Regions from separate parts of the Neorhizobium sp. BETTINA12A genome, predicted to be linked through region 3. Evidence: predicted binding sites of a transcription regulator. Region 3 holds the regulator's gene; each other region holds the start of a gene.
The links. The regulator PhoB, encoded in region 3, activates phosphate uptake and scavenging genes when phosphate is short. The targets are predictions, from matches to a motif close to TGTCATNNANCTGTCAT.
Positions count from the first base shown of each region.

Region 1: the regulator PhoB is predicted to act here: its motif matches at 1,869-1,885, upstream of MOV61_RS04945 (glycerophosphodiester phosphodiesterase family protein).
Region 2: the regulator PhoB is predicted to act here: its motif matches at 6,029-6,045, upstream of MOV61_RS14995 (DUF1045 domain-containing protein).
Region 4: the regulator PhoB is predicted to act here: its motif matches at 1,724-1,740, upstream of ppk2 (polyphosphate kinase 2).

Region 1 is NZ_JALBGW010000010.1:3,803-11,831, reverse strand. Features, by position in the region: gene MOV61_RS04955 (amidase) at 1-475, opposite strand, end outside; gene MOV61_RS04950 (hypothetical protein) at 640-942, shown strand; gene MOV61_RS04945 (glycerophosphodiester phosphodiesterase family protein) at 949-1,803, opposite strand; gene MOV61_RS04940 (DUF983 domain-containing protein) at 2,009-2,422, shown strand; gene MOV61_RS04935 (hypothetical protein) at 2,524-2,772, shown strand; gene MOV61_RS04930 (SDR family oxidoreductase) at 2,894-3,751, shown strand; gene MOV61_RS04925 (hypothetical protein) at 3,825-4,109, opposite strand; gene MOV61_RS04920 (NAD(P)/FAD-dependent oxidoreductase) at 4,106-5,434, opposite strand; gene treY (malto-oligosyltrehalose synthase) at 5,788-8,029, opposite strand, start outside.
Region 2 is NZ_JALBGW010000053.1:476-8,203, reverse strand. Features, by position in the region: gene MOV61_RS15045 (metallophosphoesterase) at 1-139, opposite strand, end outside; gene uraH (hydroxyisourate hydrolase) at 139-495, opposite strand; gene MOV61_RS15035 (ureidoglycolate lyase) at 492-992, opposite strand; gene MOV61_RS15030 (DUF86 domain-containing protein) at 1,022-1,384, opposite strand; gene MOV61_RS15025 (nucleotidyltransferase family protein) at 1,381-1,671, opposite strand; gene uraD (2-oxo-4-hydroxy-4-carboxy-5-ureidoimidazoline decarboxylase) at 1,740-2,237, opposite strand; gene puuE (allantoinase PuuE) at 2,234-3,160, opposite strand; gene MOV61_RS15010 (AzlD family protein) at 3,231-3,533, opposite strand; gene MOV61_RS15005 (AzlC family ABC transporter permease) at 3,530-4,198, opposite strand; gene MOV61_RS15000 (AraC family transcriptional regulator) at 4,305-5,162, opposite strand; gene MOV61_RS14995 (DUF1045 domain-containing protein) at 5,236-5,943, opposite strand; gene MOV61_RS14990 (FAD-binding oxidoreductase) at 6,067-7,257, opposite strand; gene mnmD (tRNA (5-methylaminomethyl-2-thiouridine)(34)-methyltransferase MnmD) at 7,256-7,728, shown strand, end outside.
Region 3 is NZ_JALBGW010000005.1:82,419-90,447, reverse strand. Features, by position in the region: gene pstC (phosphate ABC transporter permease subunit PstC) at 1-1,370, shown strand, start outside; gene pstA (phosphate ABC transporter permease PstA) at 1,367-2,686, shown strand; gene pstB (phosphate ABC transporter ATP-binding protein PstB) at 2,700-3,515, shown strand; gene phoU (phosphate signaling complex protein PhoU) at 3,561-4,274, shown strand; gene phoB (phosphate regulon transcriptional regulator PhoB) at 4,296-4,979, shown strand; gene MOV61_RS02995 (PACE efflux transporter) at 4,989-5,426, opposite strand; gene MOV61_RS02990 (GcrA family cell cycle regulator) at 5,616-6,152, opposite strand; gene MOV61_RS02985 (aspartate aminotransferase family protein) at 6,561-7,757, shown strand; gene argF (ornithine carbamoyltransferase) at 7,812-8,029, shown strand, end outside.
Region 4 is NZ_JALBGW010000058.1:5,380-13,408, forward strand. Features, by position in the region: gene leuC (3-isopropylmalate dehydratase large subunit) at 53-1,462, opposite strand; gene ppk2 (polyphosphate kinase 2) at 1,785-2,699, shown strand; gene MOV61_RS15700 (multidrug effflux MFS transporter) at 2,896-4,128, opposite strand; gene MOV61_RS15705 (amino acid ABC transporter permease) at 4,381-5,199, opposite strand; gene MOV61_RS15710 (transporter substrate-binding domain-containing protein) at 5,204-6,001, opposite strand; gene MOV61_RS15715 (MFS transporter) at 6,188-7,468, shown strand; gene MOV61_RS15720 (nuclear transport factor 2 family protein) at 7,592-8,029, shown strand, end outside.

The sequences.
Region 1 (8,029 bases), on a different contig from region 3:
AGGAGCCGCCGGGAATGCGCGGCGCATCCTTGCCATGCGGATTGTGCGGCGTACCGTAATGCGGATTGATGCCGATGCCGGAAAAGGCGAATTCGCTCATATTGGTGCGGCCGACCGCGACCATGCCCGCCTGTTTCAGCAGGTCGACGATCGCTGCGTCCTTCGCGGCGGGAGCGGCCTTCTTCAGCACTTTCGAGCCGGCGGTGGTCGGCAGGCCCTCGATGTCGAAGAGGTCCTTCCAGGCGATCGGGATGCCGTCGAGCAGGCCGAGCGAGCGGCCTTCCTTAAGGCGCTTGGAGGAGCCTTGCGCTTCCGCCATAGCGCGATCCTCGAGAAGCGAGATGAACACGGCCTTGTCGGGATAGGCCTTGATACCCGAGAGGACCGATTCCGTGACCTCGATCGGATCGACCTTGCCCATCTGGATGAGCGCGGAAAGCTCGGCGATCGACATCGCTCCAAAGGTTTTCGTCACGGCTGTCATTCTCCCCATTGCGTTACTGGCGGCCCACAGATGTATCGGATATTTTGGCGATGGGTAGAGGATTTATCGGCTCGCCAGGTGGTATGGAACCTCCCGCATATCCGCGAAGTTCAGTGAGTCCACCGCATCGGCGGGACATCGGGAAGGATCAGCCCATGAGAAACATCATCGCCATAACCGGTCTCGTGATCGCGCTTGCCGGCTGCAGCACGGACGGCGACGGAACCACCGGAGCAATCGATATCGGGCCGGGCATCCGGCCGATCCCCGGCAGCATCATCTATCGTGGCCAGCCGCGCACCAAGCTCACCAAGGCGCCGATCGGCAGCGTCGTGCCGCACGAGTTCCGCAACGAACTTGGCCAGCGGGTCGAGGAAAATTACATCATCCAGCCGGACCGCAGTCTCAAGCTGGTCAACCGGCGGGTGTTTCGCGATCCGTTCGGGTTGGACGATTGATGAACTTCAACCGGAAATCGCCGCCCAGGCACGTTCGGTAGCCACCGGTTCGTCGGTGGTGATCTGATCCGGCTTCAGCTCCATCAGGGCGGAGAAGCTGCGGGCTTCGGTCTCGTCGAAACCGGCGTCCGGGTTCTTGAGATTGAAGGTCCAGGCATCCACCAGCCTGCCGGCATCATGGCAGAGGCCGATCAGGTCGAGCCCGTCTTTGGCTGCCTGCAGCACCAGCGGCCAGTGCAGATAGATGGTGTCAGGCTCGGTCGGGCCGGCGATATCGGCGCGCAGATCCGTTTCGACGGCCTTGAGGCCCTGGTGGTGATAGATCTCCATGAGCTTGCCGGTCGGGTCGATGCCGCGCTTGAGGCCCGGCAGTCTCTGCTTGATGGCGACGACAAGATCGAGATCGGCACCGCTGACGATGATCGAGGAGCCGTCATTGCCGAAATGATCGGCGAGGTGGTCCATGCCGCGTGCGCCGATCGCCTCAAGTCCGTCCTTCATGTCGAACTGCAGCAGTGCGTCCGGATGAGCCGTTTCAAGCATTGTCGCGAGATCCTCGCTGAGGATCGGCGGATGGCCGCCCTGCAGAAGCGACAGGCCGCGGATAGTTTCGGGCAAAGCATCACGGATGAGGCCGTGGCCGGTGGTTTCACCGTCGAGCTCCTCGTCGTGCAGCACGACAAAGCCGCCATCGGCGCGGACGCGCAGGTCGAGTTCGGTCGATGCTCCAAGGCGAAAACCTTCCACCATGACGCGCGCGGAAAACAGCGGGTCCTTGAAGCTGCGGCGCAGGCGATGCCACTTCAACCGGGTGAAATGACCCTGATGGGCGATGCCGAGGCCTGAAAATTCTGAAGCCATGAAATTCCGTCTAAGGTGAAGGGCAACGATTCGATCGACGCCAGACTATTGTTTTGGAGCTGCCTGCCATAGATCGATGACAGAAGTTTCGTGCCGAGCCTCAAAAGCCGAGATTGTGCCCGGCAGGGAACGACTTGTTATAAAGGTCTGCCGGATAACTATCCGGAAAACACATTTTGTCTCCTGTCACGAAAGGCAGATTTCCATGTCCCATGACGCGAACTGGGCGCCTCTTCCTCCCTATAGCACCGGCCCGCGTGGCCGTTGCCCGCGTTGCGGCCAGGGGCATCTGTTCAACGGGTTCCTGTCGATGCGGCCGGCCTGCGAGGTCTGCGGCCTCGATTATTCCTTCGCTGATCCCGGAGACGGTCCCGCCTTTTTCGTGATGTGCTTCGGCTGCATTCCGAGCATTGCGCTTGCTGTCTGGATCGAGACCAGTTTCCAGCCGCCATTCTGGGTGCATCTGCTGATCTCGCTTCCCTTCCTGCTCCTCACCTGCCTTGCGCCGATGCGGCCGCTGAAGGGCTGGCTGGTCGCGAGCCAGTATTTTTACAAGGCAGGCCCCGGCAAGGTCGACCGGGAGCCATCATCGCCTGTTGACGGCGAGAACGGCGGCTGACCGACGGAAGGACTTCGGGGCTCGCGTTAAAACCGAGCCGGAAGATGAGGAACAATCTTCTCCGCAAACCATTCGGCAGGTGACAGTTCAAGGAGCCTGCAATGTCCGATGCCGATGAAATCGAAATGGAAACGCGCCGAAGGTCGCTCGCGGTCGAGGGAGCGATGCTGATGCTGATTGACGGTCTGGCCGCCCGGGGCACCATCTCGGCAGACGAGGCGGAGGACATGTTGCAAATCCTGTCGAAGAGCTCGGATTTTTCGGCGGCGCGGGCTGCAAGCTCGCTGCGGATCGTCAATCAGCTGAAACGCCTGCGGCGGGGCGACGGAGCAATCACCCCTGGGGCGTGAGCCGAAAGGTGGGGTCGCGTCGCATTTTCTCTTTTTTGATTGTGCATTTTGATTGGGAACAACTCCAGACGAGGCCAGTTGGGGCGATCAGTTCGCGACCTCGACAACAAGGAAGATTTTGATGGCCCAGTATCCCACTCCGCCGTTTCCCGAACAGCAGCAGCCGATGCCGGGCTTTACCGGGCGCATGGATCCGGTTCCGGATCACGGCGAGCGTTCCTACCGCGGTTCCGGCCGGCTGGCCGGCAAGAAGGCGGTGATCACAGGCGGCGACAGCGGCATCGGCCGGGCCGTGGCGATCGCTTACGCGCGCGAGGGCGCCGATCTCTTGATTTCCTATCTGGATGAAGACGAGGATGCCGAGGATACCAAGCGCCTGGTCGAGGAGGCCGGCCGCAAGGCGGTTCTGGTGCCGGGCGACATCAAGACCGCGGCGCATTGCCGGGCGATCATCGACAAGGCGGTCCAGGAATTCGGCGGGATCGATATCCTCGTCAACAACGCCGCTCATCAGGCGACGTTTTCCGACATCGGCGACATCAGCGACGAGGAATGGGAACTGACTTTCCAGGTCAACATCCATGCGATGTTCTATCTCACCAAGGCGGCAGTTCCCCACATGAAGCCGGGTAGTGCGATCATCAACACGGCATCGATCAATTCCGACAGTCCGAGCCCGACGCTGCTCGCCTATGCGACCACCAAGGGCGCGATCCAGAATTTCACGGCAGGCCTCGCACAGCTGCTGGCCGAAAAGGGCATACGCGCCAATGCGGTCGCACCCGGGCCGATCTGGACGCCGCTCATTCCCTCCACCATGACGGAAGACCGGGTGAAGGAATTCGGCAAGCAGGTGCCGATGAAACGTCCCGGCCAGCCGGCCGAGCTTGCGACGGCCTATGTGATGCTCGCCGATCCGCTCTCCAGCTACGTTTCCGGCACGACGATCGCCGTCACCGGCGGCAAGCCCATCCTGTAGTTAAGCTCTCCTCCCACGAAAACAGCGGCGGCGTGGGCTCACGCCGCCGTTCATGTTTGGCGGGTACATTTTCTCAGGTGCGGCGGCCGACTTCCCGTGCCAGATCCTCAAAACAGATTTTGGTGCCTTGCTCGTTCGCTTCGTTTGCCAGAAGCAGCAGCCGGATCGGAAATGCGATCGCCTTCTGATGGGACGTCGAGACTGCGAGCGGCTTGTCGTCGGCAAGCACGGTGCGTTCGGCCGCCTGCAGGGCGCTCTGAATGTCGGCATGGGAGACGACACCCTTTTCGACCAGAAGCCGGTTGATTGCGGCAACGGCGAGATAGAGGCCTTCGAGCTGCGGATTGGCGGTGTTCATGTCTCTGTCCTTTGCGTGGAAGACGGAACCGAGGTGGCGGCGTTTTCATCGATCAGCCGCGCTCCGCGCTGCTGGGTCAAGTAACGCCAGATCCATTGTACGCTAACCAGCAGGCGTTTTTCAAAATTGACGAGCAGGTAGACGTGGACGAGCGCCCAGAGGAACCAGGCGACCCGACCCTTCAGCGTCCACTTGCCGAAGTCGAAGATCGCGGCATCGCGGCCGATGACGGCGGTGTTGCCGCGATTGTGGAACCGGAAAGGCTGGGGCGCCTTGCCGTCCAGCAGTCTCGCCCGCAGCGCCTTGCCGAGATATTGCCCCTGCTGCTTGGCGACCTGGGCGAGCGCCGGCAGCGGCTTGCCATCTTCCGCAAGCCCCAGCGCCGTGTCGCCGATCGCAAAGATATCCGGAAAGCCGGTGATGGAGAGGTCCGGTTCGACCGGAATGCGCCCTCCCGCCTTGCCTTCGATGCCGAGCCATCTGGCTGCGGGCGAGGCTTTGACACCCGCACCCCAGATGACGCAGCTGGTGCGGAAACGCTGCGAGCCGGCGATGACCTGGTCCCTGGTGACGGATTCCACTGCCAGATTGGTCATCACCTCGACGCCGGCCTTTTCCAGGGCCTTCAGGGCGTATTGGGTGAGGTTGTCGGGAAAGGTGGCGAGGATCTTCGGGCCGGCTTCGATGAGGATGACCCGCATGTGATCCGGCTCGAGCTTGCGGAAATCGCGGGTGATCATGAAGTGGCCGAGCTCGGCGATCGCGCCGGCCATTTCGACGCCGGTCGGGCCGCCGCCGATGATGACGCTGGTGAGCAGCGCCTTTTTTTCTTCCGGATCATGGGACAGCTCGGCCTTCTCGAAGGCGAGCAGCAGGCGCTGGCGGATCAGCCTTGCTTCGTGGATGGTTTTCAAGCCAGGCGCCCAGGCGCGCCAGTCGTCATGGCCGAAATAGTTGTAGTCCGAGCCGGTGGCGATGACGAGGCGGTCGTAGGGGACCGAGGTGCCGTTGTCGAGCATCACGGTCCTGGCGGCCGCATCGACGCCGGTGACTTCCGCCAGCATGACGTTGATGTTCTTGAAGCGCCCCAGCGTGCGGCGGATCGGTTCCGATATGTCGGCGGGAGACAGTGCGGCGGTCGCGACCTGATAGAGAAGCGGCTGGAAGAGATTATGGTTGCGCCGGTCGATGACGGTCACGTCGATGGGGCTGTTGCCGAGCGCTCCGGCCGTCGCAAGCCCGCCGAAACCGGCGCCGACAATGACGACGCGCGGTGGTTTTGTTTCTCCGCCCGTCATGCCGTTCTGCAAAGTTTCATCGACCATATTGCCCCACCCATTTGGCGGGGCAGGACCCCGCTAGACGTTCGTTCAACCCACGTCAGGCCCGTTTGTTCCGGGCATGTTTTTACCGGAACCTTTTAAGCCTGTCGTCGTTCAATTTCACGACATCAAAAGGAGAAAGTCATGAACAGCATCGTTTGGTTGGTCGGCGCGGTGGTCATCGTCATCGCTGTGCTTAATCTTGTCGGGTTTGCTTGATTTTTCAATGAATCCAATCGGAAGCCTTGCTTCCACCGGTATCCGTGAACCCCAAGCTGAAGAATATTGATAAGGCGCCGTCCCCCAAGGATCGGCGTCTTCGCTTTGTAAAAGGCCGGTTCGAGGGTGCGAGCGGGTCATTCCGCAAGGAGAAGCGCGAAGGGATGGTCTGCGAACACCAAGTTGACGGCGATGCGATCCTTGGGATCGATTGCCTTGCCGGTGCAGACATCGCGATAGCGGCGGTGTCCCAGCCTTTCGGGCAGAATTATCTCCGTTTCCGCCCAGCGTTCGGATCGAGACGGAGCAAGGCCCGCATGCAGCGCGCTGAATACAAGCCGCGGGGCGATGACGATGAAGGCGTCGTCCATGTCGGCGCGGGCGAAGGCGACGACGTTGTCGGCGCGCTTGCCCGACGCTCTAAGAGGCAGATATTCCCCCCGGCGAAACAAGGTCGGCGCCTCTTGGCGAACGCGCAGCAGGGTGGCGATGACATGCTGTTTCAGCCGGCCGGTCTGCCATTCGTCCTCCTCGGTGGAGGCGAGTTTTTCCTTCTCCGTCAACCGTCGCTGCAGCGTGGCGAAATCCGGCTCGCGGCGGTTGTCCGGATCGACGAGGCTGAGGTCGAGGCCCTCGCTGCCCTGATAGATGTCGGGTACGCCCGGCGCCGTCAGCTTGATGATCGTCTGGGTGATGCTGTTTACCAGGCCTGCGCGGATGAAGGGGCGCAGCGTGTTGGTGAAGTCAGTCAGAAAAGCCTGATTGCTGGGTGACAGAAGCGTGCGGGCGTACTCCAGGACCGCCTTCTCGTAGGTCTCATTTGGATCGCCCCAATTGGTGCGCAGCTTCGCCTCGCGCAGTGCCTTTTCGACATAGCCGAGGAAACGTGTCTCCAGCGCCTTGAGGCCTGTTGCTTCTTCGGTGTGGAGATCGTTTCGCCAGGCGCCGGCGAGCACCTGGTAGAGCATCCATTCGACCGCAGGTTCCGGAGCGGGTCCGTCGTCCAGCGCGCGGACGGCTTGGCTGTTGATCCTGCGCCAGCGATCCACGGCATCGGCCCAGAGGTCCGGGGCCTCGGTGATCGCATAAAGTCGAGCGCGGGCATCCTCGCCGCGCTTGGTATCATGGGTCGAGGTGCCAGACAGGGCGTCGGGCTGCCTTTCCAGCCGCGTCTGCATTTCCGCGTGGAAACGATCGAGCGAGAAGGGGCGGGGTAGGGGCTCGGCTCCGACCTCGTTCAGCGCCAGCGCCATGTGCTGCCGGAAGAACAGCGTGTCCTCCACGGATTTCGCCATCAGCGGACCGGTGAGCTGCTGGAAACGGGTGCGGAAGATCGACGCGCTGCTCGCTGCGGCCTGCTCGACATCGCCGATCAGGATGCGTTCCACGAAGGCGAGCGCCGCGTCGTCCGGCGGGTTCAAGTCGCTGCGCACCTTGGCCAGAACTTTGTCCAGCATCTCCCGGCCTTCTCTCGGAAGCCCCTGCTTCGTGCCATAGGTGCGGTAGACCGGAAAGGCGACGAGCAGTTCCCGCAGCGCTGACTTCACGGCTGTTTCCGACAGAGCGGATTCGCGGTCCTCGGTAGGCTGGATCTGCATGGCGATATTCAGCAGCGTCGAAACCTCGCCGGCGAAATTGTTGTCGGCCATCAGGAGCTTTGCGGCGCGCAGTTCGGCTTCCATGTCGACCGGTTGGCCGGCGATCCTTTCATAGGCGCTACGCAGTTCGTCCAGTTTGCGGCCGTCGACCAGGGCATCGCTGACGGCTGCGATGAACTCGTAACCGGTCGTGCCGGAGATCGGCCAGTCTGCCGGGATCTGCTCGCCTTCTCCGAGGATCTTTTCGACGGTGATGTAGCAATCCGGCCCGGCCTCCTGTCGTAGTCGTTCGAGATAGCCCTTGGGGTCGGCGAGGCCGTCGACGTGGTCGACGCGCAGACCGTCGACCATGCCGCTATGGACGAGTTCGAGGATCAGCCGGTGCGTATCGTCGAACACGGCGCCATCCTCCACCCGCACGCCGGCAAGCCCGGTAATCTCGAAAAAACGGCGATAGGAGAGGTCGCGCGGTGCGTCCCGCCAGGACGTCAGCCGGTAGGGCTGCTGGTCGTGCAGTCTGGCAATCGCGGCGCGATCGGTGATCTTCAGCACTTCCGTCTCGCGGCCGGCGTAATTCGCCGGGGCCAGCGGATAAAACGTGTCGTAGTAAGCCAAGGCCGGGTTGCCGGTTTTCGGATCGGTTTTGAGGGAAATCTCCCCGGCTTTCAGCACCTTCTCCAACGTATCGCCGAGGAAGGGCAATGTCAGGCGCCTGGTCCAGTCGATATCGAAATGGCAGGCATATCGGCTGTTCTCGCCGTTTTCGACGACATCGCGCCAC
Region 2 (7,728 bases), on a different contig from region 3:
TGCGCCCGGCTTCGAGGGGGCCGCTCAGGCAATCGCCGAGATTGACGATCTCGGTGATGCCTTGCCCGTGAATATCGGCAAGCACCGCTTCGAGCGCTGCGCAATTCCCGTGGATGTCGGCGATCGCGGCAAAGCGCATCAGCTCCCCCGATAGGTGGAATAACCGTAGGGCGAAAGCAGCAGCGGCACGTGATAGTGCGCCGTCGTGTCGGAAATGCCGAAACGGATCGGGATCACGTCGAGAAAGGGCGGCTCGGTCAAGGCAACGCCGCGGGCTCGAAGGTAGGCGCCGGCATGGAAAACCAGTTCGTATTCGCCGGCAAGAAAGGTCTCGCCGATCAGGATCGGCCCGCCATCGACGCGGCCGTCGCTATTGGTGACGACCGTCTTGAGTTTTTCGCGAGCCTCACCGTTCAGCCGGTAGAGATCGATCGAAAGCCCCTCCGCAGGCGTACCGCTGGCGGTGTCGAGCACATGGGTGGTGAGGCCCGTCATAGGCTTGGCTCCGCGATGAGATACGGGGTCTCGAAGAACGCTTCCTCGTAGTTTGCGGAGGTATTATCCCTGTCCACCACCAAGAAATCGCTGACGACGCCGATCGCCATCAGCGGATGATGCCACGAATTGGGGAAATAATTGACGCCCTGATGCGGCTCCACGAGGAAGACCTGCGGCTTGCCCGGCCGTCCGCCCTCGTTATCCGAAACGGCGATCAGGAACGGCTGGCCGGAGATCGGCGAAAAGCTCTGGCTGGCGAAAGGATGCCGCTCCATCATGGTGATCGCGTAAGGGAACTGCCGCGGCTTGCTGCGGAAGATGCTGAAGATCAGCCGCTCCGGCTCGCCGATCACCACGGGCTCGGCGAGCGCATGATAGCGCTCGGTCGTGCCGCCGTTGATCAGCCGCATGGTCGCCGGATCGGCCTCGATGACATCGCCGAAAGGCGCGAAGGCTTGCTTGGTAAGGGGCAGGATTTCCAGATATTCGGTCAATTCATTCGCCTTCGATCATTCTGCTTCAGTCATTCACCCTGAGCACGCCAGTTGCGCAGGGAGTCGAGCTGGGAGAGAAGTTCCGGGATCATCCGATCGACGGTCAACCAGACCGTGCCGATATCCAGGTGAAAATACTGATGTGCGATGCGGTTGCGCATGTTGCGGATGTCTCTCCACGGGATCTCCGGATGCTCGACGACGAAATCCGGAAAACGCTCCATGATCTTGGTCGCGCATTCGCCGATCGCCATGATGTTGGCGATCACCGCATCCTGCTTGATTTCATCAAGCCGAAAGGCCTCGCGATCCAGGCCAGAGACATATCTGACGGCCTTGTTTCCAGTGACGACCATCCGATCAAGATAGGCTTCGAGACGCTCTGCACTCATATCGCCAACGCTTCCGCGACGATGCGTTCGCGGATCTTGGGCGGAAAATCCCCCGGAACCTTGACATCCACCGGAACGCCCAACGCTTCTTCGAGATCTCCCTGAAGTCCGCCGAGCGTGAACAGGGACGTGGTCGGCGACGGGTCGACCAGGATATCGAGATCGCTGTCGGGTCGGTCTTCGCCGCGCAGCACTGAGCCATAGACGCGAGGATTGGAGACCTGCCGGCGGGCAACGATCTCCCGGATGACATCCCGGTTCTTCTCCAGCACTTCCGACGGTCTCATGGCGGCGTCACTCCTGATATCGCCAGTATAAGCGACGGAGAGGATTGAGGAAAGCAGCGCCCGGGACCTCAATGTCCCGGAAGCAGCGATTGCAGACGCAGGAGCGCGATCTTTTCCACCTGGGCGGTGGCGGTGTCGAACTCCTCGTCCGCAGAATTGTCGATGCGCTTCTCGAAGGCAGCAAGGATATCGTCCTTGGTGAGGCCCTTGACCGCGATGATGAAAGGGAAGCCGAATTTTTGCGTATAGGCGGTATTGAGCTCGGTGAAGCGGGCGTGTTCGGCAGCGCTCAGGCGGTCCAGCCCGGCGCCGGCCTGTTCTTTTTTGCTGTCCTCGGTCAGTTCGCCGGCGATCGCCAGCTTGCCCGCAAGGTCGGGATGGGCGCGCAGCACGCCGAGGCGTTCCTCGCGGCTTGCCCGGCGGAAGATCGAGTTCAGCGCGTCATGCACGCTCTTGGACGTCAGCGGCACCAGCATCAGACCGGCGTCATAGGCGCGTTCGGCGATGAAGGGCGAATGTTCGAACACGCCGCCGAACATCTGGATGAAATCGCCGCGGGCGGTCATAGCGCGGCCGCCGGCTTGTGATGCTCGTGCCAGTGTCTGGCAATCTCGATGCGCTGCGGGATCCAGACCTTGTCCTGGCTGAGCACATATTCGATGAAACGCTTCAACGCGGCGGCGCGGCCGGGCCGCCCGACGAGGCGGCAGTGGAGGCCGACCGACATCATCTTCGGCGCGCCTTCCCTGCCCTCCTGGTAAAGCACGTCGAAGGCATCCTTGAGGTAGGTGAAGAACTGGTCGCCGGTGTTGAAGCCCTGCGGTGTCGCAAACCGCATGTCGTTGGTCTCCAGCGTATATGGGATGATCAGGAAGGGCTTCTGGTCGAGCCCGTTGACCCAGTAAGGCAGATCGTCTGCGTAACTGTCGGAGGAATAGAGGAAGCCGCCCTCTTCCATGACCAGTTTCAGCGTGTTGTCGGAAGGCTTGCCCTGGTACATGCCGTAGGGCCGCTCGCCGACGAGCTCGGTGTGCAGCCGCACGGCCTCGAGGATGTGCTCGCGCTCCTTTGCCTCCGGGAAATCCTTGTATTCCAGCCAACGGTAGCCGTGGCTGGCGATCTCCCAGCCGGCTTCCTTCATGGCGGAGACCGCTTCCGGATTGCGGGCCATGGCGAGCGTCACGCCGTAGACGGTGGTCTGCACCTTGAGTTCGGTAAACATCCGAAACAGCCGCCAGAAGCCGGCGCGCGAGCCGTATTCGTAGATCGATTCCATGTTGAGGTTGCGCTGGCCCGGCCAGGGCGCGGCACCGACGATTTCCGACAGCAGGTTCTCCGAGGCCGGATCGCCGTCCATGATCGAGCTCTCGCCACCCTCCTCGTAATTGATCACGAACTGCACGGCGACGTGAGCGCCGCCCGGCCATTTCGGATCGGGGGTGGAACGGCCGTAGCCGACGAGTTCGCGCGGATAGTCTTTTGCCTGCATGGATCACCTTCGACGAATGAGGCCGGACGGTAGCGCACCCTTTCCGGCCATGTCGAGATGGAAATGACGCTTAGAGGCCGAGCGCCCGAAGGATCGCGACTGAGGCGACCCCGAGTGCCACGGAAACGAGCATCGGCAGGCGAAGTGCCGCAAAAGCAGTCACGGCGCAGGCCAAGGTTTCGGCAATCCCGGTCGCAAAAGCGGTCGGCGCGACGACAGCCATCAGAACTGCCGGCGGGATCGATTCGATCGCCTTGCGGCGGCCGCCTTCGAGCGAGACGTGGCGGATGAGCACGAGGCCGCTCAACCGGGTAAGCGCGGTCGCAGCCGCCATGGCGAGGATGGCAATGAGCGTGGCGAGATCAACAGTCATGGCGTCACCTCGACGTCCCGGGTTTTGCCGGTCACCAGGGCGGCGGCAAGGCCGGCGATAGCACCGGCAGCGATATACCAGACGCCCGGCACGAAATGTTGGGTGGCGACGGCGGCCGCGCCGCTCGCGAGCAGCACGGCGCCGGTTTCCGGTCCCTTCCAGAAACCCATGACCAGCACGATGAAGACGGCTGGAAAGGCAAAGTCGAGCCCGAGCACCACCGGGTCGCCGAGAAAGGCGCCGAGGGCGGCACCAGCCAGCCCCGAGAGTACCCAGGCGAGATAGAAGGGCATGGCGAGGCCGGCGAACCAGGCGGGCGTCAGCCGCGCCACCTTGGCCCGGAACTCCGCCATCGCCCAGATCTCGTCGGCGAGGAACAGCATCGAGAGATGGCGCGCCGGCTGGCCAAAACCATCCATTCTGATACCGAGCGAGGCGCTCATCAGCACGTGGCGGATATTAACCAACAGCGCCGCAAAACCGACCCCGGTCCAGGAGGCCGGATGGGTCCAGATATCCATCGCTACGAACTGCGACCCACCGGCGAATACCAGCGCGCTCATCAACCCCGCCTCAGCCGGCGACAGGCCTTTCGTGGCCGCAACCGCGCCAAAAACGAGACCGATCGGGATGACCGCGGCGATCAGTGGCGAGATCGCCCGCATGCCCCCGAGGAAGTCTTGAAACCTTGCATTGCCATTCACGTCAAAAACCTCCGTTGGAAGCGGAGGTCTTAAAGATCAAGTGGATAGCCGTCTTGAACGAAAGTGATCAGCGAGCCCGGTATTGCCCCGGCGTCAGCCCCGTGCGGGCCTTGAAGTGCCGGGTGAAATGCGCCTGGTCGGCAAAACCGCATTCGAGCGCGATCTCGGCCGGCTGGCCGCCTTCCCTCAACCGCTTGCGGGCCGCGCGGATGCGGATATCCGTGAGGAAGGAATGCGGCGTGATGTGGAATTCCTTGCGGAACGCGCGGATAAGGTGAGCGCGGCTGAGACCCGCGACGGTCGCAAGTTCCTCCAGCCCGACATCGCAAGCAAAATTCTCGGTGAGGTAGTCGCGGGCCTGGCGCACGGCGGTGCGCTCCGTCGTATCGGCCGGTACGATGATCGAACTGCCGTGACGGCGGAACATCGCGTCGAGCACCAGGAACATCGCCTGGCTGGTTTCGAGCGCGCCGGAGCCTTCTTCCAGCGTCCGGTGCGCCTGGTGGAAAGCGTCGGCGAGCGCCTGGTCGTGGAGGAGCTGGATGCCGAAGGCGGGCGTGCCCTGGAAGGGTTTGCCGGTGACGTCTTCGAGTATCTCGCGAAGCAGTGCGACATCCGGATAGATCATCCGGTAGCGATACCCGCCGCCCCGCGGCGCACCGTCATGTGTCTCGCCCGGATTGATCAGGTAGAGCCCGCCCGGCCCGGCGCTTTCACGGCTGCCCTTGATGGTGCAAACCTGCATGCCCTGCTCGATCGCACCTATACTGAACGTATCATGCGCATGCGGCGCGAATTCGTGGGTGAGAAACGTCGCGCGCAGGCATTCCATGCCGCCAAAGCGATCGTCCCGCCAAAAACGGGTCACCTCTGCCGGCATCAGCGGCATGTGGTCGGTGGCCTGTTCCTGCGAGATATTCTCCATGGAAAAAGTATAGCAGATCGGCGACCATCGCTCTTGAACAAAAGTGACGCCGGAAGCCAGAGGCACCTGAATGTCAGGCGATCTTGCGCGCCGCCACGCGGCCCATCGGATGCAGCGAATGCACCAGGAAGGGCGCGCCGGGCTCCTCCTCGATGAAGAGCGCCAGATTGGCGATCTCGACCGGCTTTTTCAGATAGGGTTCGAAATAATCGCGCAGCGCCAGGTCGAAACGCGGCATCTCGACCAGCGACAGCGGGCCGGTCAGGGTCATGTGGAAACGGAACTCGTCCATCACATAAGGGTGGCCCCAGCGATGCAGGTTGGCGAATTGCGGCGCCGAGAGATCGCCAGAATCGCTGCGCTCCAGCTCGGCTTCCGACAATGGCGTGCGGAAATTGTCGAACTCCTGGACCACGGAAGCAGCCAGGAACCGGACGGTATCGCAAGGAACGACCGGCGCCAGGCCGAAGAAGTTGCCGAGCCGCACGACTTCGAGCTTCGGCAGTTCGAAAGGGCTGTGGGTGCCGGCAAACCGCATCAGATGGCGCAGCAGCATCGGTTCGGTCACGTCGGGTGCCAAGCGGAACGGCGCCTTCAGCGTCGCGTGGAAACCGTAGCGGCGTGGCAGCGCGGTGTTGAAAGCAATGTCGTGAATGCCGATGCCACGGATTGCCGGCGGCTCCGTCGCTTCGCCTGAAAAGGCGTTGCGGCCGAGCCACTGGGCGGCAGCGACCGTCAGCGGATCATGCGCCGGAGGCGTGAAATGAATGGCATAGCGCATGCGTCACCTTCTGAACGTCCTTTTCAGCAACCCCGTGTTTTACGCATTGCTCAACAATCCCTGCCGTGGGGGTTAAGTGATTTGCATGACAGAATAACGACGCGGAGGACCGAAAACTCGCGTTTAACGCGAGGCGACGGCAAGATGACTGGTGAGCGTAAATGACGCCGGAAGCCGCATTTCCCGGCCATTCACGGCATTGAGCGCCGCATCCGCCAACCTATGCGCGATACCGAAACTCACCTTAAAACCACCTGTGAGCGCGATCACTCGGGCGTGATCGGGATGCGCGCCGACCATCGGATCGCGGCCGATCGCCTTCGGCCGCAATCCCGCCCAGCGCTCGACGACGGGGGCCTGCGCCAGGGCCGGCACGAGCGACCGGGCGCGCGCGATCAGCTCATCCAGCTGGGAATCGGTCGAGTACGGATCTTCGAACATATCCTCGCTGGTGCTGCCGACCGCCACGTGACCGCCCTCATGGGCGACCAGGTAAAGGCCGTTCAGGAAGATCACCGGCAGAGACGGATCGATATTGGCCTTGAGCAGCGCCGCCTGCCCCTTGACCGGCTGGCCGATCGGATGTTTCAGCCGCGGCGAGACGCCTTGAAGCAGAGAAAAGGACCGGTGGCCGGCCGAGACGATGCACTGGCCGAAGGCAACACTTTCGCCGCCACGGAATATAATCCTATTAGTAATTGGATCTATCGTTTCGGCCTCCAGGCCTTCGACGATTCGGACATTGCCGGCCCTACGCAGGAAGGCCGCGAGAGCCGATACGAGACCCCGCGGCGAAACCCGGGCGGCAAACGTGTCATGTACCAATCCGGCAGCTGCGAAGGAGGCATCCGGCCAGCCTTTTTGCGGCGGGCGGTCGAGCACATGCCAATGGAAACGACGGTCACCGCGCCGCCAGCAGGCTTCCGCATCGGCCGAATGGCCGAGCGCGATCTTGCGTAAGTGCGGCTTCGGCAACGGAATCAGTCGGCCGGAGCGGCGGTAGCCACAGGCCATGCCCGTCTCGGCTTCGAGCTCAGCGATTTCGTCTTCCAACGATAGGAGCGCGTCGAACTGGAACTGCTTCTTGTCGTCCCACTTATCGGGCATATACGGCATCAGGGCGCCCAAGAGCCCGCCGCTTGCCGCCTGCCCTAACGAGCCGGCATCGACAAGCAGGGTGCGGATGCCGAGTCGCTCGGCCTTGACCGCCGCCCAGAGGCCCATGATGCCGCCGCCCAGGATGACGAGATCGGCGGATGCGGGAAGGACATGAGATTGACCGCCGAAGCCGGCAGGATTATCCGCATCTCCCATGAGCGACCGTGACCCTAAAATTCGTGTGACCGAAAGCCAGACCCTGGACTGGCATGACGGCGATATGCCCTATTCGCAAAAGTTTGGCGATCACTTTTATTGCCGCACCGACGGCCGGCTGGAGTGTGGCCACACGTTTCTGGCCGGCAATGGCCTGCCGGAGCGCTGGGGCCTGCCGGAGCGCTGGAAAAGTCACCGGACTTTCCGGATCGGCGAACTCGGTTTCGGCACCGGCCTGAATTTCTGCGAGACCTGGCGGCAATGGAAGCTTTTTCGCCCCGCAGGCGCGAAGCTTCATTTCACCTCTTTCGAACTCTATCCGATGCAGCGCGACGAAATCGACCGGGCGCTCACCCGCTGGCCGGAGATCGCGGCGGAACGGCAGGCAGTGGTCAAAGCTTGGCCGGACGAGCCCGCCGGGAATGTCGTGATCGACGCTGACGCCCAGACACGCCTGACGGTCGTCTGCGG
Region 3 (8,029 bases):
GGCCCGGATATTACGGTTCTTTTGTCGCTGTCTGGGCGATCCTGCCGGCCGTCGTCATTCTCTTTGTCTGGCTGGTCGCCAGCCCGATCTATATCAGCTCCTCGGTCCGCGGTGCGTTTCCTGAGGAGGTGAAAACCCAATCGCAGGCCGAGCAGGGCCTGAGCTACGGCATGATCACTTCGATCGCCCGAGGCATGAATGCGCTGACCGGCGACGAGATTGCCCGCGTCGAGAATAATCCAGTCGAGCTGCGTGCTGCGCTTGGGGCCAAGGGCGTTCCGCTTGCGGGCGATCCCCAGCCCTTCATGGTCAAGGCCGCCGCTGTCCTGAACAGGATGACCTTCGTCAGCCGCATCCTCATGACGATCGTCGTGCTGGCGGTTTCCATCGGCGGGGCGTTCTTCGCCTATCGTCAGATTGCGCCGCGCTTCCGCGCCCGCAACCGAGTGGAAAAGGTGGTTCTCGGCAGCCTCGTCGTCGCCTCCTCGATCGCCATTCTGACCACGATCGGCATCGTCGCCTCGATGCTGACCGAAGCGGCCCACTTCTTCACCGCTATTCCCGCCTGGGAATTCTTCTTCGGCACGGTATGGGATCCGCGTTTTGCTGCTGCCGGTTCTGGCGGCTCCGAAGGTCAGTTCGGCCTTATTCCGCTGCTGCTCGGTACGCTCTATATCGGTTTCGTCGCGATGCTCTTTGCGGTTCCGATCGGCCTCTTTTCGGCAATCTATATGTCGGAATACGCCTCGCCGAAGGTCCGCTCGGTTGCGAAGCCTTTGCTCGAAGTGCTCGCCGGCATTCCGACCATCGTCTACGGCTTCTTCGCCTTGACAACCGTCGGCCCGTTCCTGCGCGATATCTCCTCGCAGCTGAACGGCCTCGTCACCGGCGACTATGCTAACTTCATTCAGGCACAGAGCGTTCTGACCGCCGGCTTCGTCATGGGCATCATGCTGATCCCCTACGTCTCCTCGCTGTCCGACGATATCATCACGGCGGTGCCGCGTGCCCTGCGTGACGGCTCGCTCGGCCTCGGCGCCACCCGTTCGGAAACCATCAAGAAGGTCGTCCTGCCGGCCGCTCTGCCGGGCATCGTCGGTGCACTCCTGATGACCGCATCGCGCGCCGTCGGCGAGACCATGATCGTCGTGCTTGCGGCCGGTGTTGCCGCCCGCCTGCAGATCAACCCTTTCGAGCCGATGACGACCGTGACCGTCAAGATCGTCAACCAGCTGACGGGTGACCTTGAATTCACCTCGCCGCAGACCCTGGTTGCCTTCGCGCTTGGCATCACGCTTTTCGCCATCACGCTTTGCCTCAACATCTACGCGCTTTATATCGTGCGCAAATACCGGGAGCAGTACGAATGACCGATGTGGTTTCTCCCGCCGCCGGCATCCCCAAGGCCAAGTCCGTCCGTCGCGATATCGGCATCAAGCGCCGTTACGCCGCCGAGCGTCGCTTCCGTGCCTATGGCATCGCCGCGCTTTCCTTCGGCATCATCTTCCTGATGCTTCTCCTGTGGTCGGTGGTCTCCAAGGGTTACACCGCCTTCCAGCAGACCATGATCACCATGCCGGTCGAGTTCTCGCAGCAGATCATCGACCCGCAGAACGAACGTGCCACCAATCCGCAGAAGCTGATGACGGCCAACTATCCGGTCGTCGCCCGCAACGCTCTCGCCAAGCTGCTCAACGTCAGCGTCGACGACCGTGTCGCCGCCCGCGCGGTCGGTCAGATGCTGTCGGATGGTGTCCGCGTTCAGCTGCGTGACCTGGTCATCGCCAATCCGGCGATCATCGGCACGACGCAGACGGTAAGACTGCTTGCTTCCGGCGATATCGACTCGGCCTACAAGGGCCAGATCGACCTCGATGTCAGTCAGGAGAACCGCAAGATCAACGACCAGCAGCTCGGCTGGATGAAGCAGCTCTCCGACAGCGGAGCGCTTGCCAAGCACTTCAACGGTGGCATTTTCGTCAACGGTGCATCGAGCCGTCCGGAAGCAGCCGGTGTCGGCGTCGCACTCATCGGCTCGTTCTACATGATGCTGATCGTGCTTGTCCTGGCGCTGCCGATCGGCGTCGCCGCTTCGATCTATCTCGAGGAATTTGCCCCGAAGAACAAGTTCACCGATCTGATCGAGGTGAACATCAACAATCTCGCGGCCGTTCCCTCGATCGTCTACGGTCTGCTCGGTCTGGCGGTGTTCGTCAACTTCATGGGCCTGCCGCGTTCCGCCTCCTTCGTCGGTGGTCTGGTGCTCACCCTCATGACGCTGCCGACGATCATCATCGCGACCCGCGCCGCCTTGAAGGCCGTGCCGCCATCGATCCGCGCCGCCGCCCTCGGGCTCGGCGCCTCGAAGATGCAGACGATCTTCCACCATGTCCTGCCGCTTGCCATGCCGGGCATCCTGACCGGCACCATCATCGGCCTGGCCCACGCACTCGGCGAAACCGCACCGCTGCTCCTGATCGGCATGGTGGCTTTCGTTGCCAACTATCCGACCACGCCGCTCGACCCGTCGACGGCGCTGCCGGTCCAGATCTACATGTGGGCGAACGAAGCGGAGCGCGCGTTCGTCGAGCGTACCTCGGGAGCAATCATCATCCTGCTCCTGTTTCTCATCCTAATGAATGTTGGCGCAATTCTCTTGAGGCGTCGCTTCGAGCGGCGCTGGTAGAAGGAGTATGACAATGAATATGATGTCAGAATCGGCAGTTGAAAAGGCGCTGGACCAAAAGATGAGCGATGCTTCCCACAAGATGATCGGCAAGGACGTTTCGGTGTATTACGGCGAGAAGCGTGCGCTCTTCGACGTGAACCTCAACGTCCGCGAAAACACTGTGACGGCTCTCATCGGTCCTTCCGGTTGCGGCAAGTCCACCTTCCTGCGCTGCCTCAACCGCATGAACGACACGATCGAGAATTGCCGCGTCACCGGCAAGATCACCCTCGACACGGACGATATCTACGACAATAACATCGACGTCGTGGAACTTCGCGCCCGCGTCGGCATGGTTTTCCAGAAGCCGAACCCGTTCCCGAAGACCATCTACGAGAACATTTCCTACGGTCCGCGCATCCACGGCCTTTCCAAGAATAAGGCCGACATGGATCAGATCGTCGAGGCGAGCCTGCAGCGCGCCGGTCTCTGGACTGAAGTCAAGGATCGTCTGCATGAATCCGGCACCGGCCTCTCCGGCGGTCAGCAGCAGCGTCTGTGCATCGCCCGCGCGATCGCCGTGTCGCCGGAAGTCATCCTCATGGACGAACCCTGCTCGGCTCTCGATCCGATCGCGACCGCCAAGGTCGAAGAACTCATCCATGAACTGCGTGCCAACTACACGATCGTCATCGTGACGCACTCGATGCAGCAGGCTGCCCGCGTCTCGCAGCGCACCGCCATGTTCCATCTCGGCCAGCTCGTCGAGGAGAACGACACCGACAAGATGTTCACCAATCCCGACGACCAGCGCACCCAGGATTACATCATGGGCCGTTTCGGCTGATCCAGCCGACTGTGCCGCCTGAAAATCAATTTTGAGGACTAGAAGATGGCATCGACCCATATCCTGTCGGCTTATGACGACGAACTGAAATACTTGAGCCGCCGCATTTCCGAAATGGGCGGTCTCGCCGAGCAGATGTGCTCGGACGCCGTGCGCGCGCTGGTCAATTCCGACGCCGCACTCGCCCAGAAGGTCATTTCCGATGACGTGATCCTCGATCACGCCGAGCGTGAGATCGGTGACAAGGCGATCATCACGATCGCCCGCCGCCAGCCGGTTGCAGCCGACCTTCGCGAGATCGTCGGTTCGCTGCGCATCGCCTCCGATCTGGAGCGCGTCGGCGACCTTGGCAAGAACACCGCCAAGCGCGTCATCGCGGTTCAGGGCACCGGCGTTCCGCGCAAGCTCGCCCGCGGCCTCGAGCATCTCTCCGATCTCGCCCTCGTGCAGCTCAAGGACGTCCTCGACGTCTATTCGACGCGTTCGGCGGAAAAGGCCGAGGCGATCCGCAGCCGCGACGAGGAAATCGACGCGATGTACACCTCGCTGTTCCGCGAACTCCTCACCTACATGATGGAGGATCCGCGCAACATCACCACCTGCACGCATCTGCTGTTCTGCGCCAAGAACATCGAGCGTATCGGCGACCACGCCACCAATATCGCCGAGACCATCTACTACATGACGACCGGTGCCCAGCCGGAAGGCGATCGTCCGAAGGACGACTCGTCGAATACGCTCGGCGCGATCACCGAATAGAACTGACGGAGCAGGCCAAGAATGCTGCCGAAAATTGCTGTCGTAGAAGACGAAGAAGCGCTGAGCGTGCTTCTTCGTTACAATCTGGAAGCCGAGGGTTATGAGGTCGATACCGTTTTGCGGGGCGACGAAGCCGAAATTCGGCTTCAGGAGCGGGTACCAGACCTCCTGATCCTGGACTGGATGCTGCCCGGCGTTTCCGGCATCGAACTCTGCCGCCGGCTGCGCATGCGCCCGGAAACGGAGCGCCTGCCGATCATCATGCTGACGGCCCGCGGCGAGGAGAGCGAGCGTGTTCGCGGCCTCGCCACCGGCGCCGACGACTACGTGGTGAAGCCTTTCTCGACGCCGGAACTGATGGCCCGCGTCAAGGCGATGCTTCGCCGCGCCCGTCCCGAAGTGCTCTCCAGCGTGCTCCGTTGCGGCGATATCGAACTCGACCGGGAAACCCATCGCGTTCACCGCAAGAGCCGCGAAGTGCGCCTTGGCCCGACCGAGTTCCGCCTGCTGGAATTCCTGATGGCCTCGCCTGGCCGCGTTTTCTCGCGGTCGCAGCTTCTGGACGGCGTTTGGGGTCACGACATCTATGTCGACGAGCGCACCGTCGACGTGCATGTCGGCCGTCTCAGGAAGGCGCTCAACTTCTCCAATATGCAGGATGTCATCCGCACCGTCCGCGGCGCGGGTTATTCAATGGAATCCTGAGAGGCGGCTTTAAGCCGCCTCGGTCTGCCGCTGCCATTCCGGCAGCGGAAAGATCCGGTCGTAGGCCCAGTTGAACACGAAGGCATAGACCACGTAAAAGACCGCGAACGACACGTCTATCGTCAGCGCATGGACGAGGCTGATGCCGAGATACCAGGCGATCAGCGGCAGAAGCGCGATCAGCAGTCCAAGTTCGAACAGCACCGCATGCGCCACGCGTATGGTGGTGTTTTTCTGCGTGCCGCCGGTAAAGCGCTGCATCAGGTGGTCGAAGCCGAGATTGTAGAGATAGTTCCAGCCAGTGGCGATCGTCGCGCTGCCGATGCCGACCACGCCGATATCGGCGGCCGGCATGCCGAAGGCGAAGGAGCCGAGTGGTGTGATGAGAGCGAGCCCGATCAGTTCGAAGCTGATGGCATGGCGGATACGGTCGCGTGTCGAGCGCATGATGACCTCCTGGGGTGCTTTCCGGGCCGTCCCGGAGTTTCTGCCCAAATGGGGGAGGTCGTCCTCGCTGACCTTCAGATAGGCGTAAAGCCGATCCGGAGCAAGGCTTGGCCGGCATATCTGCCGTGCACAACAAAAAAAGCGGGCCTTGAGCCCGCCTTCGATTTCGCCCTCGTGTCGCGCCGCCGCTCAGACCCGAGCGGCAACCTTGCGGCGCTCGTTGACCGGCTGGTAGGCGAGCTTTGCGTGGTAACCGCAATAGGGCGATGCATCCGGGGATTCACAGCCGCAGAAGTGGAAGTCTTCCTTGAGCGGGTCGCCGACCGGCCATTTGCAGGTGCGCTCGGTGAGTTCCGTCAATGCAAGGCGGCGGGAGATCGGCACGACTACGTTGGAGGCGGGACGATATTCCATCTCCTGGTAGGGTTCGATCTCGATCTCTTCCTTGACCATCGTCGCGCCGACGGCGCGGGTAACGGTCCGGGTCGTGACGCGCGACGCATAGTTCGGAGCCCGCGGCGCCGATGTCGTGCGCTTGGCAGCCGATGCGCGGCCGGTCGCAACCGTACCGCCGGCTTTCGCCCGGCCCGGCAGGCTGAGACGATGCACCTTGCCGATCACGGCATTTCGGCTTACGCCACCAAGTTGTGCTGCGATCTGGCTGGCACTCAGGCCCTCCGACCACAATCTTTTGAGCTTCTCGACACGCTCGTCTGTCCAGTTCATGCCCGTTCTCCGCCTTTGAACGTTGCTGGCATGCAGAATCCTTCCACCTTTGCTGCGAAAATCATTTCGCAGCACCCACTATATCTATGCTTGAGGTGACTAGTTCCGCCGCATGCAGTCTAGTAATTGATCATTAACCTAGTGTGAGGCTGACTCCGTGGCAAGAGTCGGAGGAATCTGCGGGATTCGATTTCGTGGTTTTCCCCAACTTGCTGTGATGGAGAGTCATTTTTGTCACAGAAGCCAGCACCTGTCGGTTTCCGGTCGAAACACGCGTAAAACGCCGAGCTTTGTTGACATTGACGGCCTAAACCCCGATAGTGCCCCCGCCGCCCAGTGGGCGGCATTTTTGGTTTTTCTGGCCGGTTTTGTCGGCCTTTTTTGACTGCCTAGAGGAGTGATGTCGCCATGGCTGAAGCCGCGCTTTTCGACACGTTTGCCCGGGCTCCGCTGCGTTTTGAACGCGGCGAGGGCGTATGGCTTGTGACGGAAAGTGGAGAGCGATATCTCGACTTCGGCGCGGGCATCGCCGTCAACTCGCTCGGTTACGGCCATCCGCACCTCGTCGGCGCGCTGAAGGCACAGGCCGACAAGGTCTGGCACACATCAAACCTCTTCGAGCAGCCCGGCCAGGAGACGCTGTCGCGCCGCCTCGCCGACAACTCTTTCGCGGATAAGGTGTTCTTCACCAATTCCGGTGCGGAGGCGCTCGAATGCGCCATCAAGACCGCGCGCCGCTACCAGTTCGTGAAGGGCCATCCGGAACGCTTCCACATCGTCACCTTCGAGGGCGCCTTCCATGGCCGCACGTTGGCGACCATCGCTGCCGGCGGCCAGGCGAAATATCTCGAAGGTTTCGGCCCCAAGGTCGAAGGCTTCGATCAGGTACCGTTCGGCGATATGGACGCTCTGAAGGCTGCGATCACCGATGCGACCGCCGCGATCCTCATCGAACCGATCCAGGGAGAGGGCGGCATCCGGCCGGTTCCAAAGGAATTCCTGGCTGCGCTGCGGCAGATCTGCGACGACAACGGCCTGCTGTTGATCTTCGACGAGGTCCAGACCGGCGTCGGCCGCACCGGCAAATTGTTTGCCTATGAATGGACGGGTGTTTCGCCCGACATCATGGCGCTCGCCAAGGGCATCGGCGGCGGGTTCCCGCTCGGGGCCTGCCTCGCGACCGCGGATGCCGCGTCCGGCATGACAGCCGGCACCCACGGCACCACCTACGGCGGCAACCCTCTGGCCATGGCGGTCGGCAATGCCGTGCTCGACGTGATCCTGGGGGACGGCTTCCTGGAAAATGTCCGCGACGTCACGTTGGTCTTGCGGCAGGGGCTAGCCAGCCTCAAGGATCGCTTCCCCAGCGTCATCGAGGATATCCGCGGCGAAGGCCTGCTGCTCGGCGTGAAGGCAAAGGTGCCGGCGGGCGACCTGGTTGCCGCCATGCGCGGCGAACATATGCTGGCCGTTCCGGCCGGTGACAACGTGGTGCGTCTCCTGCCACCGCTCACAGTCACGGCGGAGGAAGCTCGCGAGGGTCTCTCCCGCATCGAGAAAGCGGCGGAAAAGCTCTCCGCCTCGGAAATGAAGAAATCGGCCTGAGCGGGCAAAAAGGGGGATGCCGTTGTAGGTTTCCCACGTCACAGGGAACATCACATGGCATCTCCCAAGCATTTCCTCGATCTTTCCGCCGTTTCCCCGGCTGATCTGCGCAGCATTCTCGACGACGCGAAGACCCGCAAGCAGGCCACCAAGGCCGGCACGGCGGAAAAGCCGCTCGCCGGCAAGATGCTGGCGATGATCTTTGAAAAACCTTCCACCCGCACCCGCGTATCCTTCGATGTCGGCATGCGCCAACTCGGTGGCGAGACGCT
Region 4 (8,029 bases), on a different contig from region 3:
GAAAATGCCCGGCGCTGAGGCCGGGCATCTCGAAGTTAGAATTGAAAGACGTTTACTTCCACTCGCGAATGTCGACGAAGTGGCCGGCGACCGCGGCTGCGGCGGCCATGGCCGGCGAGACGAGATGCGTGCGGCCCTTATAGCCCTGGCGGCCCTCGAAATTGCGGTTGGAGGTGGAGGCGCAGCGCTCGCCCGGCTTCAGGCGGTCGTCGTTCATCGCCAGGCACATCGAACAGCCGGGTTCGCGCCATTCGAAACCGGCATCCTTGAAGATCTTGTCGAGGCCTTCGGCTTCCGCCTGTTCCTTGACGATGCCCGAGCCCGGGACGACCATGGCGGACACGGTCGATGCGACGGCGCGGCCTTCGACCACCTTGGCGGCAGCACGCAGGTCTTCGATGCGGCCGTTGGTGCAGGAGCCGATGAAGACGCGGTCGATGGCGATATCGGTGATCTTGGTGCCGGGCTTCAGGCCCATATAGTCCAGAGCGCGCCATTTCGAGGTGCGCTTGGTTTCGTCCTGGATATCGTCCGGGTTCGGAACGGAGCCTTCGACCGAGATCACGTCTTCCGGTGAGGAGCCCCAGGAGACGATCGGCGGCAGGTTGGCGGCGTCGAGCACGACGACCTTGTCGAAATGCGCGCCTTCGTCCGTCTGCAGCGTCTTCCAGTAGTCGAGCGCCATGTCCCAGGCCTTGCCCTTCGGGGCGCGCGGTTTGTCCTTGATATACTCGAAGGTCTTTTCGTCCGGCGCGATCAGGCCGGCGCGGGCGCCGCCTTCGATCGTCATGTTGCAGACCGTCATGCGGCCTTCCATGGAGAGCGCGCGGATCGCCTCACCGGCGAACTCGATGACATGGCCGGTACCGCCGGCGGTGCCGATCTCGCCGATGATGGCAAGGATGATGTCCTTGGCGGTGACGCCCGGCGGCAACTGGCCGTCGACGCGCACCAGCATGTTCTTCGCCTTCTTCTGCACCAGCGTCTGGGTGGCGAGCACATGCTCGACCTCAGACGTACCGATGCCATGCGCCAGCGCGCCGAAAGCGCCGTGCGTCGAGGTGTGGCTGTCGCCGCAGACGATGGTCATGCCCGGCAGGGTGAAGCCCTGCTCCGGGCCGACGATGTGGACGATGCCCTGGCGAACGTCCTTTTCCGAATAATATTCGACGCCGAAGTCACGGGCGTTCTGGGCAAGCGCCTCCACCTGGATGCGGCTTTCCTCATTCTTGATGCCTTCGTGGCGATCGGCGGTAGTCGGCACGTTGTGGTCGACGACGGCGAGCGTCTTTTCCGGAGCGCGGACCTTGCGGCCGGCGATGCGCAGGCCTTCGAATGCCTGCGGCGACGTCACTTCGTGAACGAGGTGACGGTCGATGTAGAGAAGACAGGTGTGGTTCTCATCCTCGGAAACGACGTGGTCGTCCCAGATCTTGTCATAAAGGGTGCGAGGTGCGCTCATGGCTGCTGTCCGTATAGCTGACTGAAACAGGAAATGGGTATCCGGCAGCTCAGGGCTGCCTCAAGCTGAGGAAGGTCAGCTAAGTCGGTCGCAAAGCGCCCCGGATACCCGCGCGAAAAAGCGTGCCGGCAGACGCTTGTGGTCTTGCAGCACGACGATGTGGTTCGCGAGGCATCCGAATTTCGATCCCATGGCGGCTGGAATACCAGTTTCCGAAGAAATCGGCAATCGAATTGCGTTGCGGGAAATCTGTCGCATCTCTGTCATAAAGCTTTCGCGGAAACGTGGTTGATCTCAGTTTCCATAACGGAGGAATGCCAAGATGTCCGAACCCATGCAAGACCAGCTCAGCCGCATCAAGGAAGAGATCGCCGACAGCTTCGATGAAGAGCTGGAAATGCAGATGGAAGAGGACCGGCTCGACGAGCTGGTCGCCGAGGGCATGTCCGAGCCCGCCGAGGCGACGATCGACCGCCGCGTCTATTTCCGCGAGCTGTTCCGCCTCCAGCACGAGCTTGTCCGCCTGCAGGACTGGGTGCAATACAAGAAGCTGAAGATGGTCGTGCTGTTCGAGGGGCGCGACTCGGCCGGCAAGGGCGGCGCCATCAAGCGCGTCACCCAGCGCCTCAATCCGCGTGTGGCCCGCGTCGTCGCACTGCCCGCGCCAACCGAGCGCGAACAGAACCAGTGGTATTTCCAGCGCTACGTCCCGCACCTGCCGACCGCCGGCGAAATGGTGATGTTCGACCGCTCCTGGTACAACCGCGCCGGCGTCGAGCGGGTCATGGGCTTCTGCACCAAGGACGAGCTGGAAGAGTTCTTCCGCTCGGTGCCGGAATTCGAACGCATGCTGGTCCGCTCGGGCATCATCCTCGTCAAATACTGGTTCTCGATTACCGACGAGGAGCAGGAATTCCGCTTCAAGATGCGCATCCACGATCCGCTGAAGCAGTGGAAGCTGTCGCCGATGGATCTCGAAAGCCGAGTCCACTGGGAAGAATATACCAAGGCCAAGGAAGAGATGCTCCAGCGCACCCACATTCCGGAAGCGCCGTGGTGGGTGGTGCAGGCCGTCGACAAGAAGAAGGCGCGGCTCAACATGATCTCCCATCTTCTCGCCCAGGTGCCTTACGAGACCGTGCCGAAGGAGCAGATCGACCTGCCGGGCCGCGTCCGGAACGACGATTACATCCGTCATCCGGTGCCGGCGGACATGTACGTTCCGGAAGTGTATTGACGCCGTTGTCTGGCGCTCGAGGAGAGTAAAACAACTCGGGGCCTTTAGGCGCCAGTCCGTAACTGAAATATGGACACCGTCTGTCGCAAAACTCTGACTTTTCCGAAAGAGTTTTGCGACAGGAATTTACAGGCGGTTTTCGTGCTGATGAGTCAATTCCTTTGTCTCTCTTTGAGGTGGATGAAAGTGATCGCAGCTATAAAAGAGACAGGGAAGCACGCCGATCGAGATGAGCCGCATATAATGCCACAAGCAGTGCGAGCGAGGCGGATGCCAGCATCATAGTGAAAAGCGCATGGACAGAATCCGGAAGGAACAGACCGGCGATAGAAGCTATGATGGCTCCGCCTGCAATTCTCATGGCGGCGGCTAGCCCCGCAGCGGTGCCAATAAGATCAGACCGTACAGACATTGCGCCGCTATTGGCTGCCGGCATGGTCAACCCGTTGCCTACGCCGATGAGGATGCAAGGTCCGAAGAAGGCGAGAACGTGCGTCAGGTCAAGTATCGCCAGGATCAGGCCGAGCAGCAATCCTGTGCATGTCAGAAGCCGGGCAAAAACCAGAATCGCGCCTAGCGACTTCTTCGAAGCATATCGGCCAGCGAGATAGCTACCCAGGATAAAGCCGGCAGGCACCAGCCCCATGTAAAAACCGAGCTTTGCGCTTGATCCACCGAGTGCGTCGCCGATTACCAATGGGGCTCCTCCCAAGAATACATAAAGCACCCCCATCGAGCAGGCCATGCATAGGGTGTAAGCCCAGAAACGAGCCGAGCCGAGAAGTTGCCCATAAGAGGCGAGGTATTTTGTTTTCGCTCGGGGCGGCGCAGGAACTCCCTTTAATTCGTGCATAGATAAAACAAAGGCGGCTACTCCAAGGATCACGAAGACAACGAAGCTCGATCGCCACCCGAACAGCTCGTCCAACGATCCACCGAACAAAGGGCCGACCATGGGAGCCAGTGCCCACCCCATGGCGAGGTAGCCAAATTTGCTTGCGGCTTCGCGTCCATCCGATGTTTCTTTAATGATGACCAGAGCGACGGAATAGCATGGTGCGATGCACGCTTGCATTGCACGGAATAGAAGGAAAACCCCGATATTCGGAGCGAGAACACATCCGACCGACGCAACGACGAAGATCGACAGGGAAATTAACACGACGGGCCGGCGTCCAAATCGATCCGATATCGCGCCTCCGATCACCTCTAGGAGTGCGGTGATAATCGCGAAGCCGGCGACCGACATGTTGACCAATGCAAAATCAGCCTCGAACGTCGTGGCAATGTTCGGCAGCGACGGCAAAATCATATTTACCGGCAACACCGCAAGGGCGGAAAGCAGGATGAGAGTTATCAATCGAGGTGGAGCGATAACGGTTTCGCCGATCGTTTCAGCGCTTGGTTCCTGAACAGGATTGCTCGTCATGGTCTCGTCCGTTTTGTCAGCGGGATGATGTGAGGTCTGACGGGACGCTGCCAAAGCTGTGGGGCATAAAAAAAGCCCCGTCAGGAGCCTGCTTGCCGCGCATGGGTGCTTTCGCCGGATGGCTACGCCACCCTGCCCATGCGCCCCATCACCACTACGAGAACCGTTGGAATCTTCATGATCAATATAGCTAGACAGAAAACTGAATATCGTCAATGCAGCTAGCGCTGCCCTCCGGGCCGCCTTTTGCTACTAGCGCTCTGTCCTTCTCCGCAAACGTGTTTCGATGCCGCGCAGGGCCAGCGACAGGCCGATCGTCAGCAGCAGGTAGATGTAGGTGACGATCGAATAGGTCTCGAAGAAGCGGAAGGAGCCGGCCGCGTAGACCTTGGCCATCTGGGTGATGTCGGCGACGCCGAGTACCGAGACGAGCGAACTATCCTTCACCATCGAGACGAAGTCGTTGGAAAGCGGCGGCAGGATCACCCGCATCGCCTGGGGGAAGATGATCAGCCGGAAACGCTGCCAGCGACTGAGGCCCAGCGCCTTCGCCGCCTCGATCTGGCCGATGTCGACGGCCTGAAACCCGGCACGAAAGATTTCGGCGATGAAGGCTGCATAACCGATCGTCAGGGCGATGATCGCCCGCCACAAGAGCGAGACGTCGCGCACCAGAAGCGCCTGGACCCAGCCGCGCTCGATCAGCGGCGACAGCGCCCAATTGTAGAGCGTCACGAAGGCCGGTGCGCCGACGAAGGCGATGTAGAAGAGCAGGACGAGGATCGGGATGCCGCGGATGAGCTCGATATAGAAACGCGCCGCCTGCCTCAGCACGACATTGCCGGAAAGCCCCGCAAGTGCAATGCCGAGCCCCAGCAGCGTCGCCAGGAGAAAGGCTGCCAGCGTCACGCCGACCGTGATGCCGATGCCCCTGGCGACGACATTGAAGACCTGGGAATAAAGATCGTTGAGGGCGATGACCGCCGCCAGGCCGAGGCAAAGTATCGCGAAGGCGACCAGCCACCAGGGGAAATCCTGCGGCTGTGACGTTCTGCGACGCGAAGGCGCCATGCCTCTACTGGCCCATCTTGTAGTCGAGGAACCACTTCTTGTTCAGCGCATCGAGCGTGCCGTCGGCTTTCAGCGCGGAGATCGCGGCATTGACCGGCGCAACGAGATCCGAACCCTTCTTGAAGATGAAGCCGAAATCCTCGGTGCCGAGCGGCGCGCCGATCAGCTTCAAGGAATCGCCGGAGGCCTTGACGTAACCGTCGCCGGCGGTGCTGTCGGTCAGCACCAGATCGACATCTCCCGCCTTCAGCGCCTGCACGGTCGCCCCAAAGGTCTCGAAGAGCTTGATCCGCGGGTTCTGCTCGTTGCCGTCGAGGATTTCGTAGACCGCCGTGTAGAACGGGCTCGTTCCCGGCTGGGCGCCGATCAGGCCGGTCGCCAGGGCGCCAAAACTCTTGGCGTCGGCGAAGCGTTTTTCATCGCCGCGTACCAGCATCAACTGCTGCGAGCGCATATAGGGATCGGAGAAATCGACCTTCTCCTTGCGGTCGTCCTTGATGGTGATGCCGGTCATGCCGATGTCGTATTGCCCGTCGGAAACGGCCTGGATCATCGCGTCCCAGCTGGTGTTCTGGTATTCGAGCTTGACGTTCAGCCGCCTGGCGATCTCGTTCATCGCATCATATTCCCAGCCGATCGCCCTGCCGCTTTTCGGATCGACGAATTGCAGCGGCGGATAGGCGTTTTCCGTCACCACCACGACGGTTCGGCCGCCGAGATCGGGAAGATCGATGGCAAGGCTCGGGGAGGGGGCAAGAAAGAGTGCGGCAAGGCCGGCAATAACGGTGCGGCGGAAAGGCATCAGGACACTCCCGTAAAATGAGAACCGCATTCGACTCTCACGAAACCGGCTCAGATGACAAGCGGCGAAATCGGGTGCGGGGCATCAACTTTCCCGTGCTCCGGAACAAAGCGGCGCATGCGGCCTTTACGAGGCAGCGAAGGTTCCAGTGCGTTCAAGAGCATCAAGCCGCGGGAGGATATGTCTATGGTTTCCGAACAGCAACTGATCTCCAAGATCACCTGGCGGCTGATGCCGTTTCTCGGGGTTCTTTATCTCATCGCCTATATCGACCGCCAGAATGTCAGCTTCGCCAAGCTCGACATGGTATCCGCACTTGGCATGAGCGAATATGCCTACGGGCTCGGCGCGTCCCTGTTCTTCATCGGCTATTTCCTCTTCGAAGTGCCGAGCAACCTGCTTCTCACGCGGTTCGGCGCCAGCCGCTGGTTCGCCCGCATCATGATCTCCTGGGGCATCGTCACCATCGCGCTCGCCTACACCCAAAACGCTACGATGTTCTACATCCTGCGTTTCCTGCTCGGTGTGTGCGAAGCCGGGTTCTTTCCGGGCGTCCTCTATCTTCTGACCCTCTGGTTCCCGGAGGATTATCGCGGGCGCATGGTCGGGCTGTTCATGATCTTCAGCGCTCTTGCCAATGCGGTCGGCGCTCCGCTCGGCGGCACGCTGCTCGATCTCGACGGGCTTCTCGGTCTTGCCGGCTGGGAATGGGTTTTCCTTGCGACCGGGGTGCCGGCCGTCATCGCTGGCATCGTCACGCTCTTTTATCTCGACGATACGCCGGAAAAGGCGAAGTTCCTGAACGACGAGGAAAAGAAGTGGCTGCATGATCGGCTTGCCCGGGAGAAATCGGGTATGGACGAGCATTCCGACAACGGCTTCAAAGCGCTCCTGAACCCTCGGGTTCTCGTCATGGCGCTGTGCTATATCGGGTTTCCGCTTGCCGCCTATGGCCTGAGCTATTGGCTGCCGACCATCGTCAAGGGTTTTGGCGTTTCAAACACCGCCAATGGTTTTATCAATATCATTCCGTGGGTGATCGTCGCCGTCGCGCTCTGGGCGGTACCGGCAGCCGCCGACAAGGTGGCCAGGAAGACGCCCTATATCGTCATTCCGGCCTTCGTCGGGGCAATCAGCCTTGCCCTGTCGGCGATCTTCGCCAATCCGACGCTGCAGTTCGTCTTCCTCTGCGTTGCTGCCGCGGGCATCTTCGCCGGGCAGCCGGTATTCTGGAGCCTGCCGTCGCGCTTCCTGAAAGGTGCGGGTGCTGCGGCCGGCATCGCGGCCATCAACTCCGTCGGCAATCTCGGCGGCTTCATCGCGCAGAACGTGGTGCCCTGGATCAAGGACGAGACCGGCAGCAATATCCTGCCGATGTTCTTCCTGGCGGTCTGCCTTGCCGTCGCCGGTGTCCTCGTCATCATCGTGGGGCGAATGTTGGCGGCGAGACAGGCGATCTCCGTCTGACCGGACATTACTGCCATTGGTTCCCTCCGCGGAACCAATGGCGGCAAAACTGCCTGCTTCCGCCTCATCGGCGTTTCTCCTATGTCTTTTGGCACGCCAGATCAAAACGCTTGGAGAATGTCGATGATACGAATCTTTAAACATGCCGCTCTGGGTTTGGCTCTGTTCGGGGCCGCGATGGGCACGCTTACCGCGCCCTCGCTGGCACAGGAGCCGGTGATGGCCGCCCCGGACAAAGACGCGCTTTTCACCAGCACGGACCCCAAGCTGCATGCAAACAAGCAGGTTGTCTACGGCATCGTCCGTGACCTGCTGGAAGCCAATCAGTGGGACAAGGCCGATCAGTATCTCACGGAACGTTACATCCAGCACAACCCGAATGCCGCGTCAGGACGCGAGGGGGTGGTGCGCTATTTCATCGACGTCCTGAAGCGGAAGCCGAGCCCCATTCCGACCAAGATAAAAACGCCGGTCGCCTTTGTCACAGCGGAAGGCGATCTGGTGACCGTGGGGACGGTGCGCGAAATGAAAGATCCTCGCGATCCTTCGAAGAGCTATACC